Regions from separate parts of the Sphingomonas sp. NY01 genome, predicted to be linked through region 2. Evidence: riboswitches for the same ligand, from Rfam matches in the RefSeq annotation. Region 2 holds a riboswitch; each other region holds the start of a gene.

Region 1 (7,035 bases), on a different replicon from region 2:
CGGCCGGTTCGCCCCAGCTTGCGAAGAGGTCGTCGCGCAGGGCGGGGGGGAGCGTGGCGAGCGCGGCGCGGTAGTCGGCAAGCGGCCAGCGAATCGTGCGCGTGGCGAGGGCCTGCGCCAGATCGGGGGCGGGGGGCGCGCCGATGTCTTCGAGGATGGCGTGGGTGGAGGCGATGGCGTCGAGGCCGACGGCGTGCGCCATCTGGTGTGCCTTGCCGGGATAGGTGGAGAGGATGATCGCGGTGCGGCGCCGTGTGGCGGGGGTTTGCCCGAGGCGGACGTGCGCGGCGACGCGCGCGGCGATGGCGGGGACGCGTTCGGGGTCGGGGCGGTGGCGGCGGGGGGCGAAGTCGAGCGCGGGGTCGTGAGGGGCGTCCTCCTTGAAGCTGGCGACGCCGACGAAGAGGCGGCCGTCGACCTCGGGCAGGACGATGTGCATGGCGAGGTCGGCGGGGGAGAGGCCGCGGGGGGCGTCGGCCCATGCGGCGTGGGTGGAGGTGGCGAGAGCGACCTGGAAGATCGGGGCGCCCCCTGTGTCGAGGGGGGCGGAAAAGGCGGTGGCGTTGAGGATGGCCGCGGGGGCGAGGTGCGCGATCCAGCGGTGGAGCCAGCCTTGTGCTTCCTCGGCTTTCAGGGAGGGGAGATAGAGGGGGAGGACGGCAAATCCGCGATCCTCCAGCGCCGAGCGAAGTGCGGCGATGGGGGCCATGTCGTCGGCGACGCGATAGGCGCGGTAGAAGAGGATGAGGACGATGGGGGCCTTGGCGGTGAGCGCGAAGGCGGCGGGGCAGGTGGGGTTCCAGGCGCCTACGGGGGGGATGGGAGGTGGGGCTTGTGCTTCGACTTCGCTCAGCACGAACGGGAGGTTGGCGGCTTGTGCCAACAGGTCGAGCGCTTGGCCGGCGGCGGTGGGGCCGCCTTGTTCGCAAAGCCCGGCCAGCGTGCGGAGCAGGGGGACGGGGAGCGTGGAGGCTTTGTCGAGGCGCACATCCTCGCGGCCATCGGCGGGGAGGACGGCAAGCGCGATGCCGTGGTCGCGCGCGATGCGCTCCATCTGCGACAGGCCGTAGCTCCAATAGGAGGGGCCGCCGATCAGGCGGATCAGGATCGCCTTTGCATGTACCGCGGTGCGCTCGACATAGGTGTCGACCGACAGCGGGTGCGCGAGCTGCTCCAGATTGGCGAGGCGCAGCGAAGCGCGCCCCGCCCCCTGCCAGCCGGCGGCAAAGGCACGCAGATCGCTGTCGGAGAAGGAGAGCACCAGCAGGTCGCCGGGGCTTTGCCCCAGATCCCGTGGCACGGCGCCCTCCTCCAGTCCGTGGCTCTCGCGAAAGACGAGATGCATGGCCGGATCAGCCCGCCAGCGCGGTCCGTATCGCGGGCGGGTCGATGCGGTCATGCTCGGCGATGACGACGAGGCGGGTGGCGCGCGCCTCGTCCGCGCGCCACGGCCGGTCATATTGCGTGCGGACGCGGCCGCCCACCGCCTGGACGAGCAGGCGCATCGGCTTGCCCGACACCGCGGCATAGCCCTTCACGCGCAGGATGTCGTGCGAGGCGGCCAGCGCCTCGATCCGGGCGGCGAGCGCGTCGGGCGTGGCGATTTCGGGCAGATCGACGACGATGCTGTCGAAATCCTCATGCTCGTGATCGTCGGCACCGTCATGATGCGAGGGGCGGGCGGCGATGTCGTCCTCGGCGGCGGCGCCGAGACCCAGCACGACCCGCGGATCGATGATGCCGTCGGTCAGCTCGACCACGGGCAGCGGGCGCGGCGCCTGCGCGGCGATGACGGCGCGGGCGGCGGCGAGGCCGCCCGGCCCCGCGAGATCGGCCTTGGTGAGCAGCACGAGATCGGCGCAGGCGAGCTGGTCCTCGAACACCTCGGCCAGCGGGGTTTCGTGGTCGAGGCCGGGGTCGGCGGCGCGCTGTGCGTCGACCGCGGCGAGATCGGATGCGAAACGGCCGGCGGCGACCGCCTCCGCATCCGCCAGCGCGATGACGCCGTCGACGGTGATGCGCGAGCGGATCGCGGGCCAGTCGAATGCTTTCAGGAGCGGCTTGGGCAGCGCGAGGCCGGAGGTTTCGATCAGGATGTGATCGGGGCGTGGGTCGAGCGCGAGCAAGGCTTCGACGGTTGGCACGAAATCGTCGGCGACGGTGCAGCAGATGCAGCCGTTTGCCAGCTCGACGATGTTTTCCGCCGGGCAATCGGGAATGGCGCACCCCTTCAAGATGTCGCCGTCGACGCCGAGCGTGCCGAATTCATTGACCACGACCGCGAGGCGGCGGCCGTTCGCGGCGCGGATCAGGTGGCTGATCAGCGTCGTCTTGCCCGCCCCCAGAAAGCCGGTGACGATGGTGACGGGGACTTTGGATAGATCCGGGGAAAGATCCGGCATGTGCATTCTCCGCCCGCGCCTTGCATCAACGACAAAACGGACGGGGCTTGCCTGACGGCGGGCACGCGGACTCCGGGCGGACGCGGGGCAGGCGTCCGAAGCCACGCACCGGTTGCGACCCCGGCCGCATCCAGTGTCGTCGCTCAGACGGAGAACCGTGCCTTGGCCATCCCCTGGACCCGGGCAAGAGCGACACCGCGCCGGCAGGTCTCCTGGCTCACGGGTCGTCGCGATCGCGGCACGGCCTTCCCGGATCGAAACCCAGTGGCTGCCCCTACAAAGGGGCGTGTGCCGCGCGCTCTCCGCTTACAGTTGCAGGGACAGCCGTGGATTTGCACCACATTCCCATTCAAAGCCCTTGAGGGGCACCGGCGCGCGTCGGGGCGGATGATCCGCCCCGGCCACGGCTTTAGCGGGCGGGTGCGGGGCCGACAACAGGCGTGTCGTCGAACCGCTTCCACCGGTAGATGGCGAAGCTGACCAGCCAGCAGGCGACGAACAGCCCGACGATCGCGAAGCCCAGGCCGTTGAAGCTGCCGCCGAGATCGGTGGCCAGCGTCCACACGCCGCCGCGAAGGTCCAGCTTGTCGGCGATCAGGGCCAGCGTCTCGATCCCGCCGATCGCGATCGCGACGATCGCGGAGACGAGGGTGATGGTGATGTTGTAGTAGAGTTTTCTGATCGGCTTCACGAACGCCCAGCGATAGGCGCCGAGCATCACCACCCCGTCCGCGGTGTCGACCAGCGCCATGCCGGCGGCGAACAGCGCGGGCAGGACGAGGATGGTGGCGATGCTCATGCCATCGGCGGCCTGTGCGGCGGAAAGCCCCAGGATCGCGACCTCGGTCGCGGTGTCGAAGCCGAGCCCGAACAACAGGCCGAGCGGCGCCATGTGCCAGCTTTTGGTGACCAGCCGGAACATCGGCCGGAACAGCCGCGACAATGGCCCGCGCGCGGCGGTGAGCATGTCGAGATCGGCCTCTTCATAGATGCCGCCGGCGCGGACGTGGCGGAAGCTGGCCCAGACCGAGCGCAGGATCAGGAGGTTCATCGCGGCGATGGCGAACAGGAAGGTGGCGGAGATGCCGGTGGCGACGACGCCGCCGACCTGTCCGAACGCCTCGAACCGGGCGAGCGCGTTGGCGGTCAGCGCGACCGCGACGGCGGCGACCAGCACGATGGCGGAATGGCCGAGCGCGAACCAGAAGCCGACGGCGACCGGGCGCTGGCCGTCCTGCATCAGCTTGCGGGTGACGTTGTCGATCGCCGCGATATGGTCGGCATCGACCGCGTGGCGCAGGCCCAGCCCCCAGGCGAGCGCGGCGGTGCCGAGCAGCAGCGCATCGTGGCGGGCGAGCGCAAGCGCCCAGGCCCAGCAGGCGAAATTGGCGAGGATCAGCAGCGCGAACAACGCGGCGATGCGGCGTTTCAACGAGGTATTGGATCGGGTCATGCGGCAATCCGGCGGGCGTCCGACATGACGGGGGCCTGCCACCGGCGCGAACCGGTGGCCGGCGCCGCAGGGCCGGCCGGACGCCATGAGCGGCCGGCCACGCGTCGCCGTGGCGGCCCCCGCCGCCTGGGTGCGCGTCGCTCAACGGACCAGCCGTGCCGCGGCCATCCCCTGGACCGGCGGACAAGAGCGACCTGACGCCGGCAGGTCTCCTGGCTCGCGGGTCACAGCCACGGTGCCGTACCTTCCCAGATCGAACGGTCGACCCGTTCGGTCCAGTGGCTGTGCCCTTGATGGGGCACGTCCGGCACCGCGCTCGCCGCTTACAGTTGCAGGGACAGCCGCGGATTGGGGCGGCTCGACGGCCGCCTTTCACCGTGTTCCCTTTTAAGCCCCTTGTGGGGGCACCGGCGCGATCGGGGGTTGGGGTAGGGGGTGTGGGGGCGGGGGGCAAGCTTCTTCGATCCCTCTCCCCCACGGGGAGAGGGAAGGGGCCCGCTGCCGTCAGGCAGTGGGAAGGGTGAGGGGATGCCGCGGGCGATGCGCTGCTTGGCGGCCCCTCACCCTCCCACCGCTTCGCGGCGGGCCCCTCCCTCTCCCCGGAGGGGAGAGGGGCCACATCGGCAGCGCACGGGCGTCCTGATGCTCCCGGTGGGGAGAGGGTGCTTTTGCGTAAGTGGTTTGCGTCGTGCGCGGTTTGGGGTAGCGAGCGGATATGGCTTCCATGATCGCATGCGATGTCGCGATCGTCGGTGCGGGTCTGGCGGGTAGCCTGGTCGCACTGGCGCTGAAAGGACGGCACCCGGACCTCGACGTCCGGCTGGTCGATGCGGGCGACAGCATCGGCGGCAACCACCTGTGGTCGTTCTTCGGCAGCGATGTCGCGCGCGGCGACCGCTGGATCGTGGAGCGCGCCGTCGCCCATGCCTGGGCCAGCTATGACGTGGCGTTTCCGGCGCATGGCCGGACGATCGCGCAGCCCTATTACTCGATCGAGAGCAGCCGGCTGGACCGGGTGGTGCGCGCCACCCTGCCCGAACAGGCGCTGCTGCTAGGGCGCAAGGCGCTGGGCGTATCGGCGACCGCGGTGGTGCTGGCCGATGGCGACCGGATCGAGGCAAAGGGCGTGATCGACACGCGCGGGACCGGCGACCTGTCCACGCTGGATTGCGGATGGCAGAAATTCGTCGGGCGCGAACTGGCGCTGGCGGCGCCGCACGGGCGCGAGCGGCCGGTGGTGATGGATGCGACGGTGAAGCAGGTGGACGGTTACCGCTTCGTCTACGTCCTGCCCTTCGGGGTCGACCGCATCTTCGTCGAGGACACCTATTATTCGACCTCCGCCGACCTCAACCGCGGGGCGATCGTGCCGCGGCTGGAGCGATATGCCGCGGCAATGGACTGGGACGTCACCGAGGTCGTCCGCGAGGAAGCCGGCGTGTTGCCGGTGGCGATGGGCGGCAATTTCGAGGCCTATTGGCGATCGGGCGGGGCCAAGACGCCCAAGGCCGGGATGCGCGCCGGGCTGTTCCACCCGACCACCGGCTATTCGCTGCCCGATGCGATCCGCACGGCCAGCGCGATCGCGGCGCGGCGCGACTTTGCAGGCGCGGACCTGCACGACCTGACCTATGGTCTGGCGCGCGACGCCTGGGACGCGCGCAAATTCTATCGTATGCTCGACACCATGCTGTTTCGGGCCGCCGAGCCCGAGGAACGCTACCGCGTGCTTGAGCGCTTCTATCGACTGGCGCCCGGCCTTATCGGGCGCTTCTATGCAGGACAATCGACCATGGCCGACAAGGCGCGTATCCTGACCGGCCGGCCGCCGGTGCCGATCGGCCGCGCGATCTCCGCGCTGAGGGGGGCCCGCGCATGAAGACCGCGATCGTCATCGGGTCGGGTTTCGGCGGGCTGGCGCTCGCCATCCGCCTGCAATCGGCGGGCGTGCAGACCACGATCGTGGAGTCGCGCGACAAGCCGGGCGGGCGGGCCTATTACTGGGAACGCGACGGCTTCACCTTCGATGCCGGGCCGACCGTTATCACCGATCCCAACTGCCTGCGCGAGCTGTGGCAATTGACCGGCCGCGAGATGGCGGACGATGTGGTGCTCGATCCGGTCAACCCCTTCTACCGGCTGAACTGGGTCGACGGGACCAATTTCGACTATACCAACGAGGACACGCTGCTGCGCTCCGAGATCGCCAAGCTGGAGCCGGACGATGTTGCCGGGTACCAGCGCTTCCTCGACTATGCGGCGGGCGTGTACCGGGAAGGCTATGAAAAGCTGGGCCATGTCGCGTTCCTCGACTTCGCGTCGATGGTGAAGGCGGCGCCGGCCCTGGCGAAGTACCAAGCGTGGAACTCGGTCTACGCGATGGTGTCCAAGTTCGTGAAGTCGGAGAAGCTGCGCGAGGCCTTGTCCTTCCACACGCTGCTGGTCGGCGGCAATCCGATGACGACGAGCGCGATCTATGCGCTGATCCACAAGCTGGAGCGCGACGGCGGCGTGTGGTTCGCGCGCGGCGGCACCAACCGGCTGGTCGCCGCGATGGTGACGCAGTTCGAGCGGATTGGCGGCGTGGTACGGCTGGGCGATCCCGTCACGCGGATCGAGACGCTGGGTGACCGCGCGACGGGCGTGGTGACCAGGAGCGGCTGGACCGGGCAGGCGGATGCGATCGCGTCCAACGCGGACATCATGCACAGCTACCGCGACCTGCTGGGCGACAATCGCTCGGCCAAGCGCGTGACCAACCGGCTGGAGCGCAAGAAATATTCGCCGTCGCTGTTCGTGGTGCATTTCGGGATCAAAGGGACGTGGCCGGGCATCCCGCACCACATGATCCTGTTCGGGCCGCGCTATAAGGGGCTGCTGACCGACATCTACGATCACGGGGTGCTGGCAGAGGATTTCTCGCTCTATCTGCACCACCCGACCGTCACCGATCCCAGCCTTGCGCCCGAGGGGCATTCGACCTTCTACGCGCTGGCGCCGGTGCCGCACATGGGCAAGTTCCCGATGGACTGGGCCGAGGTCGGGCCGATCCTGGAAAAGCGCATCCTGGACGAGGTCGGCCGGCGGCTGATCCCCGATATCCATGAGCGGATCGTAACCAAATTCTCCTATGCGCCCAGCGACTTCGCGACCGACCTGAACGCGCATATGGGCTCGGCC
Region 2 (7,035 bases):
CCGGGCAGGTGCAGGCACCCGACGCCGGCTCATGGACGACCTCCTCGCGCGGCAGATGTCCGGGAAGACTGCGGACGGGCACCGGCCGAACCGCCACGCCGCTGTCGGCCATCTCAGGCCCAGGCGCGTTGCGCTCCGTCTCCAGTTCCTCCAGCGCCAGTTCGAGCTGCTCGATCTCGCGGCCGAGCTTCTCGGACGAGGCGCCGAATTGCATCCGCCGCAGCCGCGCGATCTGTCCGCGCAGCGTATCGATGAGCAGGTCGCGGGCAGCCAGAGCGGCATTGGCCCGGGCGAGTAAGGCCTCCAGCGCGGCGATCCGCGCGGTGGCATCTGCAGGGGAAACAGGCGCTTCCGACACGCTGTCTTCATAGCAGATTGCAGGTCGGCGAGCGAGCAAAAGCGGCGTAAAACCGCCGTTCTCACCCCGCCAGCGTCGGCGCGAACGTCCGCTCGGGGCGTCGCCAGTCGATGCCCTCCAGCAGCATCGACAATTGCGCCGGCGTCAGCACCACCGTGCCGGTCGCGGTCACCGGCCAGACGAAGCGGCCACGGTCGAGCCGCTTGGAAAACAGGCACAGCCCCTGCCCATCGAACCACAGCAGCTTGACCAGATGTCCCCGTTTGCCCCGGAACGCGAACAGCGCACCCGAATGAGGATTCTGCGCCAGCACCTGCTGCACCAGCACCGCCAGACCATCGAAGCCCTTGCGCATGTCGGTCACCCCGCACGCCAGGAACACCCGCGTCGGTAGCGGCACCGGGCTCACCGCAGCACCGACAGCACCCGCGCCAGCGCGCCTGCATCCACGCCTGCGTCGACGCTTACCCGCACACCGCTCGGCAGTTCGATGTGGATGAGCCCCGATGAACATGGTGCCGGCTGTGGCGCTGACGGCGTCAGTTCCGCCACCTGCACCTCGGCAAATACCGGCAGCGACGGCATCGCCCCGGCCAGCTTGCCTTCGTGCAGCTGCTTGCGCCACGTGTAGATTAGGCTGCTCGATACCTCGCGATGTGCGATGACATCGCAGACCCGAACCCCCGGCCGGAACGCCTCGGCCAGAATCTCCAGCTTCTCCGCGTCGGACCATCGCCGTCGACCCGATACCCGGCCGACCACCTCTATCCGACCAGTCATACGAGTGCTCGTATGACTGGTCGTAGAACCGATAACTTCCTGCACCGCCCGCACCCTCTTCAAAGGCGGCAAGCATCCCGGCTACCGGCGCTACCGCAAGGCGGCCTGCTGACCACGCTTACACTGGCGGGCGGTATCGTGCTCGAATTAGCTGTCAGCGAGCTCGCCATCATCGGGCGCTGCTCGCAATCGAGGATGGCTGCTCACATTATCCGCTCCGGGCGGATGCCAAAGGCGAGTCCATTTCACGGGCCGGATCGTCCCATTTCTCCGTCTCCAACCGGCCATTTCGGGAATGAGCAATCGGGAACATATTTTGGGAAAACGGCTATTTCCCTGCCGTTCGGCGCGCCTTGCGACCGTCAGCCGTCCCGTTGGAGGTTCCTTTTTGGGAAAGTTTGGGGGGCCGTGTTATCCGATACTACCAAGCGGCTTTGCTCGACCATCTCCATCAACCGAAACCATCGTGAACAGCGCCGTGGCCGCATGTCGTCGTTCCCCGGATATTAAATCCTCGGCGCTCAGATCCACACTGATCCGCACAGAGCTGCGCCCCGTCATCTGTACTCCGGCAGTTAGCTCGACCATCTCCCCCTCCCGGATAGGGGAACGGAAGTCGATCCGGTCAGATGCTGCCATAACCATGACAGCCCGTGCCTGGCGCGTTGAGGCAATGAAGGCCGCCTTGCCCATCATGCGAAGCGCATCGCCACCATAGAGGGTGCCGTAATGGTTGGTCTGGTTCGGGAAAATCATCTCGACCATTCGCAATGGCTCCGCCGCATCATGCGGGACCGTCTCGCCCATCGGCGGCAGAGGGTCTTCGCTTCCGACCGAGACGAGCGTGAAACGGCCTAGCGTACACAGCCGTCGTTCGCCGGATACCGGCGCCTCTGCGATCAGTTCGACCTCTACGTCGAGCGACTTCCGCCCCACCCGCACGACCCGGCCTGTCACCTCGACCATGTCGCCGATCCGGGCTGGTGCCGTGAAATCGATCTTCTCCGAAGAGGCGGTGACGAAGGCCGCGCGGCCATGGCGTGATGCGGCGAGGAAAGCGACCTTGTCCATATGCGCCAGGGCCACACCGCCGAACAGCGTGCCGTGATGGTTGGCATCGCCCGGGAAGACCATGTCGATCAGCTGGATGGAAGTGCTGCGATAGTCCTGTGGCATCCTGGTCCTCAATCATGCGCGAGGATATCCAGACGCCAGCTACCAGCGAGAGAGTTACACCTCTCCCGCAGCAACGCAGCGGCCAGACCGGGCACCCCGCCGGTGGTCGTTATGGCGTCGAAGGCAGGTCTCCTGGCTCGCAGGTCGTCGTCAAAATCCCGGCCTTCCCAGCGCCAAAGCGCCAGTGACACACGAGGGGATTTCTACTCGCCGCTTACAGTTGCGGGGGCAGCATCGGCATTGAACCGATTTCCCGTCTTAGCCTTCGGCCATCCGGCGAAGGAACCTTGACCGTGCCAGGGTCGCAGGAAACGTCCCTATAGGTCAAGACCAGGGGGGATTTTCGACACCGCATGGCACAGTCGAAGTCATCACGATCACGACTGCGCTTCGCAGGAGATGAAGATATAAAGATATCTTTATATCAACGTTGACACCATCGGGCTAATGGTGTTGAACGGATATGTCGAGGTTCCCCATCCCAGGCGTGGCGATGGGGCTAAGACGGGAAGTCGGTGGTGTCCTTCGGGGCAGAATCCGGCGCTGCCCCCGCAACTGTAAGCGGCGAGTGGCGGCTCCATTTCGTGTCACTGGGCTCCCGCAAGGAGCCTGGGAAGGCCGGAGCCACCGCGTTGACCCGTGAGCCAGGAGACCTGCCTTCGACGCCATAACGTTCCTCGGACGGGGGTTCCTCCGGTGGATCGCGCTTGATGCGACGGTCCGTGGCTTGCCGCCATCCGGGCCTGTTCACGCCTTGCGCGATTTCGCCTGACCTCCCGCCCGTAAAGCCAGGGTTGAGTCATGACGAATAGCGGGTTTACATTCTCGATCAGCAGTATCCCGTTCGACGAAAACTATCGTCCGGCCGACAACACGCGCATCACTACCAACTTTGCCAATCTCGCGCGCGGGGACAGCCGCCAGGAGAATTTGCGCAACACGCTGATGATGATCGACCATCGCTTCAACGCGCTGATGCACTGGGATAATCCCAAGGGTGATCGCTACATGCTGGAGCTGAAAATCGTCTCGGCCGCGCTCACGCTCGGGAACGATGCCGACGACGAAGCCTTCCCGCTGATCGAGATCCTGCACACAACTGTGACCGACCGGGTCAGCGGCGAGCGCAGCGATGGTATGATCGGCAACAACTTCTCTTCCTACGTGCGTGACTACGATTTCAGCGTCGTCCTGCCCGATCATCTGAAGGCCGGACGTGGCGGCGCGCCGGAGGGCTTCGGCGATCTGCACGGCAACCTGTTCAAGCATTTCCTCGCATCGAGCGCGTACCGCACCGCGTTCCGTAAGCACCCGGTCATCTGCCTGAGCGTGTCGAGCAAGGAGGTCTATCACCGGACCGCCAACGTGCATCCGATCCTGGGCGTCGAGTATCGCAATGACAAATTCTCACCCACCGATCAGTATTTCGCGAAGATGGGCATGAAGGTGCGGTATTTCATGCCGCCGCATAGTGTCGCGCCGTTCGCCTTCTACCATATCGGCGATCTGGTCAGCGACTATACCAACCTGGAACTCGCCAGCACCGTCGCGACGATGGAGACGTTCCAGAAAATCTATCGTCCAGAAATCTACAACGCCAATTCTGTGGCGGCGGAGCATTATCAGCCGAGCCTGAGGTATCAGGACTATTCGCTGACCCGCATAGTCTACGATCGTGAAGAGCGCAGCCGCCTCGCCATTGAGCAGGGCAAATTTGCTGAAGAGCATTTCATCAAGCCGCACGCTGCCGCGCTGCAACGCTGGTCTGCGACCTGCGGCTTCTGATCCCCACGACACAAAGGTATTACTGATGACGACACTATTGCCGACGACGACCGCGGGCAGTCTGCCCAAGCCATCGTGGCTGGCCCAGCCCGAGAGCCTGTGGTCGCCGTGGAAGCTAGAGGGCGAGGAACTGATTGCGGGCAAGCAGGACGCGCTGCGCCTGGCCGTCGACGATCAGCGGCAGGCGGGCATCGACATCCTGGGGGACGGCGAGCAGACGCGGCAGCACTTCGTCACGACGTTCATCGAGCATCTCGACGGCGTCGATTTTGAGAAGCGCGAGACGGTGCGCATCCGCAACCGTTATGACGCCAGCGTGCCTACCGTCGTTGGTGCCGTCTCACGGTCGACGTCTGTGTTCGTCGACGATGCTCGCTTCCTGCGCGCCCAGACCGACCGGCCGATCAAGTGGACACTACCCGGGCCGATGACGATGATCGACACTCTCTACGACGCGCATTACCGGAGCCGCGAGAAGCTGGCATGGGAGTTCGCACGCATTCTCAACGAAGAAGCGCGCGAGCTGGAGGCCGCCGGCGTCGACATCATCCAGTTCGACGAACCCGCCTTCAACGTCTTCTTCGACGAAGCGAACGACTGGGGCATCGCCACGCTAGAGCGCGCGGCCGAGGGACTGAATGCCGAGACCGCCGTCCACATCTGCTATGGCTATGGCATCAAGGCCAATACCGACTGGAAGAAGACGCTCGGCACCGAATGGCGCCAGTATGAGGAAACCTTCCCAAACCTTCAGAAGTCGAAGATCGATATCATCTCGCTCGAATGCCAGAACTCGCGCGTGCCGATGGACCTGATCGAACTCATTCGCGGGAAGAAGGTGATGGTCGGTGCGATCGACGTCGCGACGGACACGATCGAGACACCAGAACAGGTCGCCGACACGCTGCGCAATGCGCTGCGCTTCGTCGACGCCGACAAGCTCTTGCCCGCCACAAACTGCGGCATGGCGCCGCTGTCGCGCAACGTCGCGCGAGGTAAGCTATGGGCGCTGGGTGCCGGGGCCGAAATCGTGCGGCGAGAAATAATTGGTTGATCACGACGGCGTTGGATCACCAGCGCGGGACGGGGTCCCACGCTGGCGATCCCCTCCGCCAGCTTAAAAATTGACCCTGGTGCCCAGACGCAAGGTCCGTGGCTCGACCACGCGGCTCAAGCGCCCATCGGTCGGTCCTGATGTATCGAAGGCGGGGATATACGACTCGTAGAAATAGGCGATGTCCTTGTCGCGGCTGTTCAGGATGTTGAGCACTTCGCCATATACCTCGAACCGGTCGATCTTGCGGGCCGCCCGGACGTTGACGACCGTGCTTCCGGAATCGCGAACACTGTTGTCCTCGATCAGGGGATAGGGGCCGAGGTGACGTACGCGGACGCTCGCCTCCCATGGATCGAGCACCAGCGCGATGCCCGCCGATGCCGCGTTCTCAAAGGCATTGGGAATGCGATCGCCATTGTCATAGCGTGACCGGCTTGCCGTGTAGTTTCCGTCGAGCGCAAGCCAAGGCTTCGGCCGCCAGAACGCAACCAGCTCATAGCCGCGCCGCTTGCTGGCACCAGTCGGCTCCACCGCGTTGGAATCGCCCACGAAGCGGAGTTCACTGCCCACATCGAGCCACCAATAGGTCGCAGTCAGCGAAAAGCCGGGCAACTGCCAGCGCGCGCCGAGTTCGCGGCCGTCCCCGCGCACCAGCACAGGCACCGGAGTCTCGACATTGACCGCACCGCGCACGTCGTTCGAGTGAAAGCCGCCCCCCAATTGGCATAGAATTCGAGGCGATCGGTCGGCGAATAGGCCACCGATGCCTTAGGCGACAGGATGGCGTCGTCCCCACTGCCTGCGCCCGCGATCGCCGCAGCTTCGTCGCGCGCCCGCACGGTGTAATGATAATAGTCACCTCGGACCCCGCCTATAAAACGTAGGCCATCGACCGGTGTCCAGGTCATATCGCCGTAGAGAGCAGCCGACGCCTCCTCGACGTGATACCGGCCCAGCGACGACAGGAACGAACGCGCGCTCGTACGATAGACGCCGACGCTTCCGATATGGTCGTAGCGTTCCTCCGTGCCGATCGACACGGCAAGCGCAGGCCCGAGCGTCCAGCGCTTTTCTCCTCGCGCGCCGACGATCCACCGTCTGTCGAACTGGCGGATCTGCGCGCTGGTCCCGTCCGGGTCGGTGTAGGTCGGATTGGAATACATCGACCAGTCGTAGAACTGACCATAGACATTGGCATGCCAGTCGGGCTGGCGCACCGCGATGTTGCCGATAAGCCGCGTCGTTTCACCCCGCGCCGTTGGATCGGGCGAGCAGAACACGTCCTTGCACAGCGCCGTGCCGATGATCCGCTCGGGGATCTGCTCGGTCGGCCGCCAAGTCGCGCGATAGGCGTTGAGCGACGCCTCGACCTGACCCGCACCGGCGGGAGCGATGTATTTCGCAAACCCTGATGCGTGACGCAGATGCTCGGGTTCCTGCCATGGTCCGTCATAGACCTTGGCCTGCGCCACCAGCGTCAGCTTGCCGGAGCCGACATCGTCGATCGTGCCGCCCGCCGCGACCCGGCCATAGCCGTAGGAGCCGCCCTCGATCGACATCCAGGGCCGGGCATAGCCATCGATCGTCGTCATGTAGGCGGCACCAGCCAGGGCGAAGTCGCCGCCATCGGCGCGGTACGGTCCTTTCCGGAAATCTTCGCGCGCGACGATCTCGGGGATCAGCCCATTCAGATCGAGATAGCCCTGTCCATGACCATGCGTCCGCAGGTTCATCTGCACGCCATCGATATAGGTCGTGAAGTCGGAGCCGTGATCCAGATTGAAACCACGTAGGAAATACTGGTTCGCCTTGCCGCTGCCGGAGTGCTGCGCGGCAACCATCCCAGGGACCGCTTCGAGTAGTTCGGCAACGCGAAGCA
Region 3 (7,035 bases), on a different replicon from region 2:
CGCGCCGATCGCGCGCGCCATGCTCAATATTCGACGCCCTTCTGCGCCTTGAAGCCTGCGTTGTAGGGATGTTTCACCTCGCCGAACTCGGTCACCAGATCGGCGATCTCCAGCAGTTCGGGCTTGGCATGGCGCCCGGTGACGCAGATATGCTTGGTCAGCGGCCGGTCCTTCAGGAACGCGACGATCTCGTCCGCCGGCAACGTCCCGTCGCGCAACACGATGTTCAGTTCGTCCAGGATCACGAAGTCGATCTCGGGGTCGAGGATCATCGCCTTGGACCGTTCCCACGCCGCGCGCGCCGCGCGGATATCCTGCTCGCGGTCCTGCGTGTCCCAGGTGAAGCCTTCGCCCATCACCTCGAAGGTGGCGAGATCGGGATGCGCTTCGAAGAAGTTGCGCTCCCCCGTCTCCCACTTGCCCTTCACATATTGCAGGATGGCGACCTTCATGCCCCAGCCGATGCTGCGGATCGCCATGCCGAAAGCGGAGGACGACTTGCCCTTGCCGTTGCCGGTATGGACGATCAACAGGCCGCGCTCCAGCGTGCGCCTGGCCTGCATCTTCTCGCGCGCCGCCTGCATCCGCTTCATCTTGGCGTTGTGGCGGGCATAGTCCTCGGGCGTATCGGTCATCGCTTGAACTCCTGTAACGCGTCGGCCAGTCGCCGCACCGCGGCCGCGTCTCCGGGCAGGCCGATGCGCAACCGGTCCGGCTGGTCGGCCAGCGGCCGCACCAGGATCGCACGCTCGGCCAGATGGCGGAACAGGCGCCCGGCACCGGGTACCGCGACCAGCCGGAACAACCCCGCCCGCCCCGACACCGCGAACCCGGCTGCATCCAGTACCGCATCCAGCGCCACCGCCGCATCCCCGATCCTGCGCACCTGCTCCACCTGCCACGCCGTGTCGCCATAGGCCTGCGTCCCGATCGTCACCGCCGGCCCGCTCACCGGCCAGTCCCCCAGCAACGCCCGCAAGGCGTCCGCCAGCGCCGGCGCCGCGATGACGAAGCCCAGCCTCACCCCCGGCAACCCATAGAATTTGCCGAACGACCGCAGCACCACCAGCCCCGCGTCATCCATCGCCGCCAGCCCCGGCGCCGGGTCGGCATAGGCCTCGTCCACCACCAGCATGCCGCGCGCCAGCAGGTCGCGGGCGCTCACCGGGTCCAGCCGCCGGCCGTCGGGGTTGGCAGGGCTGGCAAGTATGGTCAGGTCGTGGCCGCCCTGCCCCAGCGCCTCCCACGCGATCGGCACCGCCGCCGGCCACGCGGCCCGGTGCCCGCCATAGCCCGGCACCACCACCGCCGGACGCTCCCCCGGCATCAGCAGCGCCAGCAGCCGCATCGCCAGGTCCGTCCCCGGCACCGCCACCACCGCGCGCGCGCCGGGCACCCCGAACGCGCGCGCCGCCGCCGCCTCCAGCGCCGCCACCGCCCCGCTCTCCGGCAGGCACGCCAGCCCGGTTTCCGCCACCGGATAGGCCCGCGGCGCGATCCCCGTCGACAGGTCGATCCAGTCCTCGCCCCCGAACACAGCCCGCGCCTCCGCCACCCGGCCGCCATGCACGTAGAACGGTGCCAGATCCCCCGCGCCGATCATCGCCTCAATACGCCACCCGCACGCCTACAAACCCCGCCCGCCCCTGCTGACCGTAATCGAGCACCGTCTGGTAGCGTTCGTCGAACAGGTTCTCGATCCGGCCATAGACGGCCAGATTGCCCGTCACCGGCATCGATGCGCGCAGGTCGACCAGCGTGTACCCATCGAGCCGGCGAACATTGGCCGCATCGTTGAAGCTGTCGCCGACACTCGTCACCGTCGCCCCCGTCTCCAGCCCGAACGCCCAGCGGTAATCGGCATTCACCGTCACGCTGTGATCCGGCCGCCGGGCCAGCCGCCGCCCGAAACCGGCGGTGCCCGCCGAGCGATCCTCGGCGTCCAGATAGGTATAGGCCGCACTCAGCCGCAACGCCTCGACCGGCACCAGCGCCAGGGTGAACTCCAGCCCCTGTGACCGTGCCCGCGCGACATTGTCATAGGTACCGAACGGCCGCCCCGCACAGATGCCGGAAAGCGGCGCGGCGCACGACACGAAGGTGATCAGGTCGCGCGAGGTGCGGTGGAACCATGTCGCACTCGCCTCGATCGCACCGTCCAGCGCGCGCTGCGTAATGCCCGCGTCCCAGCCCTTCGACCGTTCGGGATCGAGCAGCGCGTTGCCATATTCGCTCTGCAACTGGTACAGCGTCGGCGCCTTGAACCCTTCCGAATAGCTGCCCCGGAACAGCGTATTGCCGCCATTGGGCGACCAGACGCCGCTGGCCGATACCGTGGTCGCGCCGCCGAACACGTTATGGTCGTCATGGCGCACGCCGCCCGTCACGGTCAGCCCTGCGACGGGCGTCACCGCCAACTGGCCATAGACGCTGAACAGCCGCGCCCGCCCGCGCGTTTCCGGCCCGCCAAAGCTCGTGGTGGTGAACCGCGTCACCTCGCGCTCCGCGCCGAACGTGCCCTGCACCGCGTCGCTCAGGTCGAGCAGCCCCTGATATTCTATACGCTCGTTGCGGCCATTGCCGCGAAACGTCTCGGTCGGCACCCCGTCCGGATCGATGTTGCGCCGCCGCGTCTGCGTATAGGCATAGCCCAGCCGGTTGCGCAGCCGCCCGTCGAACAGCGCCAAGTTCGCGCCGCCATAGCCGACGAACTGCTTCGACGTGCCATATTCGCGCGTATCGCCAAAGGTGAAGGCGGGTGCGGGAAAGCCGTCAATCTCCGTCCGGCCATCCGAATAGAATCCGCGCAGGTCCAGCGACAGGTTGGTGGCAACGTCCACCGTCACGCTGCCATTGGCGCCGTAGTTGCGATATCCGTCGCGCTCGGTCCCGCCGGCAAAGGCGGACAGGCCGTCGCTGGTGAAATACCCGCCGCCAAGGCTCGCCGCGACCGGCCCCGCCTTGCCCGACACGTTCGCGAACACCTGCCCCGTATCGCGCCAGCCCCCTTCCGCGCGCGCGTTGACCGACAGTGCCTCGGTCGGCTGCCGCGTGATCAGGTTCACCACACCGCCGATCGCCTGGCTGCCCCACAGCACCGACTGCGCACCCCGCAGCACCTCGATCCGCGCGATATTCCCCACCAGCAATCCGCCGAAGTTGAACCCGCCGCCGGGCGCCGACGGATCGTTCAGCTTGATGCCGTCGATCAGTGCCACCGTCTGGTCGGTTTCCGCACCGCGGATGCTGACCCCGGTCTGCGTGCCGATCCCGCCGTTGCGGGCGATGGTCACGCCGGGCGTCTGGCGCAGCAGGTCGGCCACCGCCACCGACTGGCGCCGCGTGATCTCGGCGGTGTCCAGCACGCTTATCGCCTGGCCCACCCGGTCGATCGGTTGCGCGGCGCGGTTGGCCGTCACCACGATGCGGTCGTCGGCGCCCTGCACCTGTTCCAGTCCGGCATTGGACTGCGCGCTCTGGCCCCAGGCCGGCAGCGCGGCGAGCAGCACCGGCGCCGCCAATAGATATCGAATCGTCACAGCTCTTGTTTCCCCCTTCGCGTTCGCAACAGGGGGCACGCGCACGGGCGGCGCCGAACAAGCCCCGCTGCACCCACGCCCCCAAAGACGTCGTCACGCGAGGATCATTCCTCGATCGCCCGGCACACCCCGTCCGCGCGAAGGACAGACCGCGACAGGCAGGTCTCCTGGCTCCCGGGTCAGCGCCGCGCCCGGCCTTCCCGGATCAACTCCAGTGGCATGGGGATGGGCGAGGCTCGCCGGTCACAGTTGCGGGGGCAGCTTCGGATCACGCCGGCCCGGTCCGGGCGTCGCTTCCGAATTCCCTTTTCATCCCGTCTCCGGGAACCTGTCACGCTTGCGCCCTTAGGCGGGGGCGGGCACGGGGGCAAGATGGCGACGACGTTGTTCCTCGGGGGTGCCCGCTCGGGCAAGAGCCAGCTGGCCCAGACCGCGGCGGAGCGCTTCGCCGCGCCGCTGATCTACTGCGCGACGGGCCAGGCGTTCGACGACGAGATGGCGGAGCGCATCGCCCGGCACCGTGCCGATCGCGACGCGCGCTGGACGACGATCGACTGCCCGGTCGCGCTGCCCGCGGCGATCCGCGAGGCCGTGGGCGGTGCGATCCTGGTCGATTGCCTGACCCTGTGGCTGACCAACGTCATGCTCGGCGATCACGACGTCGCTGCCGCCCGCGCCGACCTGCTCGCCGCGATCGGCGAAGCGCGCGCGCCGCTGTTCCTCGTCTCCAACGAGGTGGGGCTCGGCCTCGTCCCCGAAACCCCGCTCGGCCGCACCTTTCGCGACGAGGCCGGCCGGCTCAACCAGGCGGTGGCCGCGGTGGTGGAGCGTGCCTATTTCGTCGCCGCCGGTCTGGCGCTGCGCCTGCAGCCGCCCGATATTTGACGTGCGCGACCCCGCCCGCAAAAGAAGATCATGCCCACCGACAAACGCACCACCGGACGACCCACCCGCGAACAGGCGCAGCAGATCAACGACCTGGTCCTCACCGGCGCGCGCGAGGCCTTTTGCTGCCGCGGCATCGACGGCACCTCGATGGAGGAGATCGCCGCTGCCGTCGGCGTCAGCAAGCACACCATCTATCGCCGCTATCCCGGCAAGATGGCGCTCCTCGATGCGGTAGTGACGCGCGACCTTGAGCGACTGGCCGAGGCGTTCGTCGAGGGCGACGGCGCGGAAAATCCCCTCGCCTCGCTGAAGCGCGCCTCGCGCCATTTCTTTGGCTTCTGCCTGTCGCCCGACAATGTCCGCTTCATGGCCTTTCTCACCTCGGAGGCCGCCTATTCGGAGGAGCTGCGCACCCGCTTCGCCGCGTGGAACCGGATCATGTCCGCGCCCATGCTCGACCGCATCCGCCACGCGCAAGCCGCCGGGCTGCTCCGCCAGGCCGATCCGACCTGCCTCTACCATCTGCTGGGCGACCTGCTCGACGGCCCGACCCGGCGCCTCCAATTCGGCCTGCCCGATCCCTTTTGCGGCCTTTCGCCGGATGCGTTTTTCGAGGAACGCTGGCGCGTCTTCCTGCGCGACGCCGCGATCTGAAGGAACGCCGGCCCACGCCGCCGCGTTCGCGCCCGCATGGCCGACGACTTCCTGATCTTCCGTCCCGACGATGTCGACCTCGCACGCTCGCCGCTGCGTCGCGGGATCGCCGAGCCGACCTATGTGCTGGGCGCGTTCAATCCCGGCATGGCGCGATTGCCGAACGGCAACCTGCTGCTGATGGTCCGCATTGCCGAGGCACTGGCGCAGCCGGTGGTGGACGGCCATGTCCGCGCCATCCGCTGGACGCCCGGCGGCTATGTGCTCGACCGCTACCCCCTTGCCGGCGTCGACATGACCGACCCGCGCCAGTTCGCGCTGAAGGGCCATGCCCACCGCATGCTGGCGCTCACCTCGCTGTCCTGGCTGCTGCCGGTCGAACTCACCCCCGATGGCGAGCGCATCGTCGCGGTCCATTACGACAAGGTGATCGAGCCCGCCGCCCCCTATCAGGATTACGGGGTCGAGGATGCCCGGATCAGCCGCATCGCCGATCGCTGGTACATGACCACCTGTTCGGTCTCTGCCGAGCGTCACTGCACCACCCTCCACATCTCCGACAACGGCATAGATTACCGGCTGGAGGGGATCGTCCTCGATCATCAGAACAAGGACATGATCCTGTTCGAAGGGCTGGTCGGCGACCGCTTCATGGCGCTGACCAGGCCTTTGGGAGAGGTGTATTTCGCCTATCCCGAGGACAGCCCCTATGTCGGCGGCCCCGCGATCAACTTCGCCGCCTCCCCCGACGCGCTCCACTGGAAGCCGCTGGAGGCACCCGGCATTCGCGCGCGCAAAGGCTCCACCTCGGCGATGAAGATCGGCGGCGGCACGCAGCCGGTGCTGACCGATGAAGGCTGGCTGACCCTCTATCACGGCGTCGAGCGGCGCGAGACGGTCGGCATCTATCGCAGTTTCTGGGCGCTGCTCGACCGCGACGACCCCACCCGCATCCTGCGGCTGGAGGACGATGCGCCCTTGATTGAGGCCGCACCCGCCCTCACCGCCGACATCGCGCACCAGATGTACCTGCCGACCCCCGTCGTCTTTTCCACCGGGCTGGCCGATGGCGGCGACCATTATCTGGTCGCCAGCGGCGAGGCCGATCTCGCCTGCCGGATGACCCGCCTGCGCAAGGATCGCTTCCGATGAGCATATCGGCCCCGGACGTGACCACGGAAGCACCATGGTGGCGATCCGCCGTCCTGTACCAGATCTATCCCCGCTCGTTTCAGGACAGCGACGGCGACGGCATCGGCGACCTGAACGGCATCGCCGCGCGGCTCGATTATCTGGTCGATCTCGGCGTCGATGCGATCTGGATCTCGCCGATCTTCCCCTCGCCCATGGCCGATTTCGGCTATGACGTGGCGGATTATTGCGGGATCGATCCGCGTTTCGGCACGCTGGCCGATTTCGATGCGCTGCTCGCCGCCGCCCATGCCCGCGGGCTGAAGATACTGCTCGATTTCGTGCCGAACCACAGTTCGGACCAGCATCCCTGGTTTCGCGAAAGTCGCGCGTCGCGCACCAACCCGAAACGCGACTGGTATCTGTGGCGCGACGCCGCACCGGATGGCGGCGTGCCCAACAACTGGATCAGCGATTTCGGCGGCCCCGCCTGGGAATGGGACGAGGCGACCGGCCAATATTACTATCACGCCTTTCTGAAGGAACAGCCAGACCTCAACTGGCGCAACCCGGATGTGCGTGCGGCGATGCTGGACGTGCTGCGCTTCTGGTTCGCTCGCGGCGTCGATGGCTTCCGCATCGACGTGCTGTGGCACATGGTCAAGCACGCCGATTTTCCCGACAATCCGCTGAACCCCGCCTGGCACGTCAGCATGGGCGAGATGCACCGTGTGCTGCAACTCCACTCCACCGACCAGCCCGAGGTGCACGCCATCGCCGGCGACATGCGCCGCATCGCCGACGATTACAGCACCCCCGGCGA

What was found. Region 2 has a riboswitch for cobalamin ahead of NPJ82_RS16915 (DUF1852 domain-containing protein). Riboswitches for the same ligand answer to the same signal wherever they lie in the genome.
Region 1: another riboswitch for cobalamin. It lies ahead of NPJ82_RS01865 (HoxN/HupN/NixA family nickel/cobalt transporter); the one in region 2 lies ahead of NPJ82_RS16915 (DUF1852 domain-containing protein).
Region 3: another riboswitch for cobalamin. It lies ahead of NPJ82_RS06205 (TonB-dependent receptor); the one in region 2 lies ahead of NPJ82_RS16915 (DUF1852 domain-containing protein).

What each region holds. Positions count from the first base shown of each region.
Region 1 covers NZ_CP101722.1:366,794-373,828, forward strand. The annotation lists gene cobN (cobaltochelatase subunit CobN) at 1-1,345, opposite strand, end outside; gene cobW (cobalamin biosynthesis protein CobW) at 1,353-2,402, opposite strand; cobalamin riboswitch at 2,587-2,790, opposite strand; gene NPJ82_RS01865 (HoxN/HupN/NixA family nickel/cobalt transporter) at 2,812-3,855, opposite strand; cobalamin riboswitch at 4,040-4,282, opposite strand; gene crtY (lycopene beta-cyclase CrtY) at 4,571-5,734, shown strand; gene NPJ82_RS01875 (phytoene desaturase) at 5,731-7,035, shown strand, end outside.
Region 2 covers NZ_CP101723.1:217,533-224,567, reverse strand. The annotation lists gene NPJ82_RS16935 (IS66 family transposase) at 1-376, opposite strand, end outside; gene tnpB (IS66 family insertion sequence element accessory protein TnpB) at 420-767, opposite strand; gene NPJ82_RS16925 (transposase) at 764-1,138, opposite strand; gene NPJ82_RS16920 (acyl-CoA thioesterase) at 1,550-2,314, opposite strand; cobalamin riboswitch at 2,419-2,619, opposite strand; cobalamin riboswitch at 2,767-2,990, shown strand; gene NPJ82_RS16915 (DUF1852 domain-containing protein) at 3,116-4,099, shown strand; gene NPJ82_RS16910 (methionine synthase) at 4,125-5,153, shown strand; partial or broken gene NPJ82_RS16905 (TonB-dependent receptor) at 5,217-7,035, opposite strand, start outside.
Region 3 covers NZ_CP101722.1:1,237,580-1,244,614, reverse strand. The annotation lists gene NPJ82_RS06220 (ABC transporter substrate-binding protein) at 1-21, opposite strand, end outside; gene cobO (cob(I)yrinic acid a,c-diamide adenosyltransferase) at 24-635, opposite strand; gene NPJ82_RS06210 (aminotransferase class I/II-fold pyridoxal phosphate-dependent enzyme) at 632-1,603, opposite strand; gene NPJ82_RS06205 (TonB-dependent receptor) at 1,608-3,539, opposite strand; cobalamin riboswitch at 3,679-3,886, opposite strand; gene cobU (bifunctional adenosylcobinamide kinase/adenosylcobinamide-phosphate guanylyltransferase) at 3,912-4,424, shown strand; gene NPJ82_RS06195 (TetR/AcrR family transcriptional regulator) at 4,455-5,081, shown strand; gene NPJ82_RS06190 (glycosidase) at 5,118-6,233, shown strand; gene NPJ82_RS06185 (alpha-amylase family glycosyl hydrolase) at 6,230-7,035, shown strand, end outside.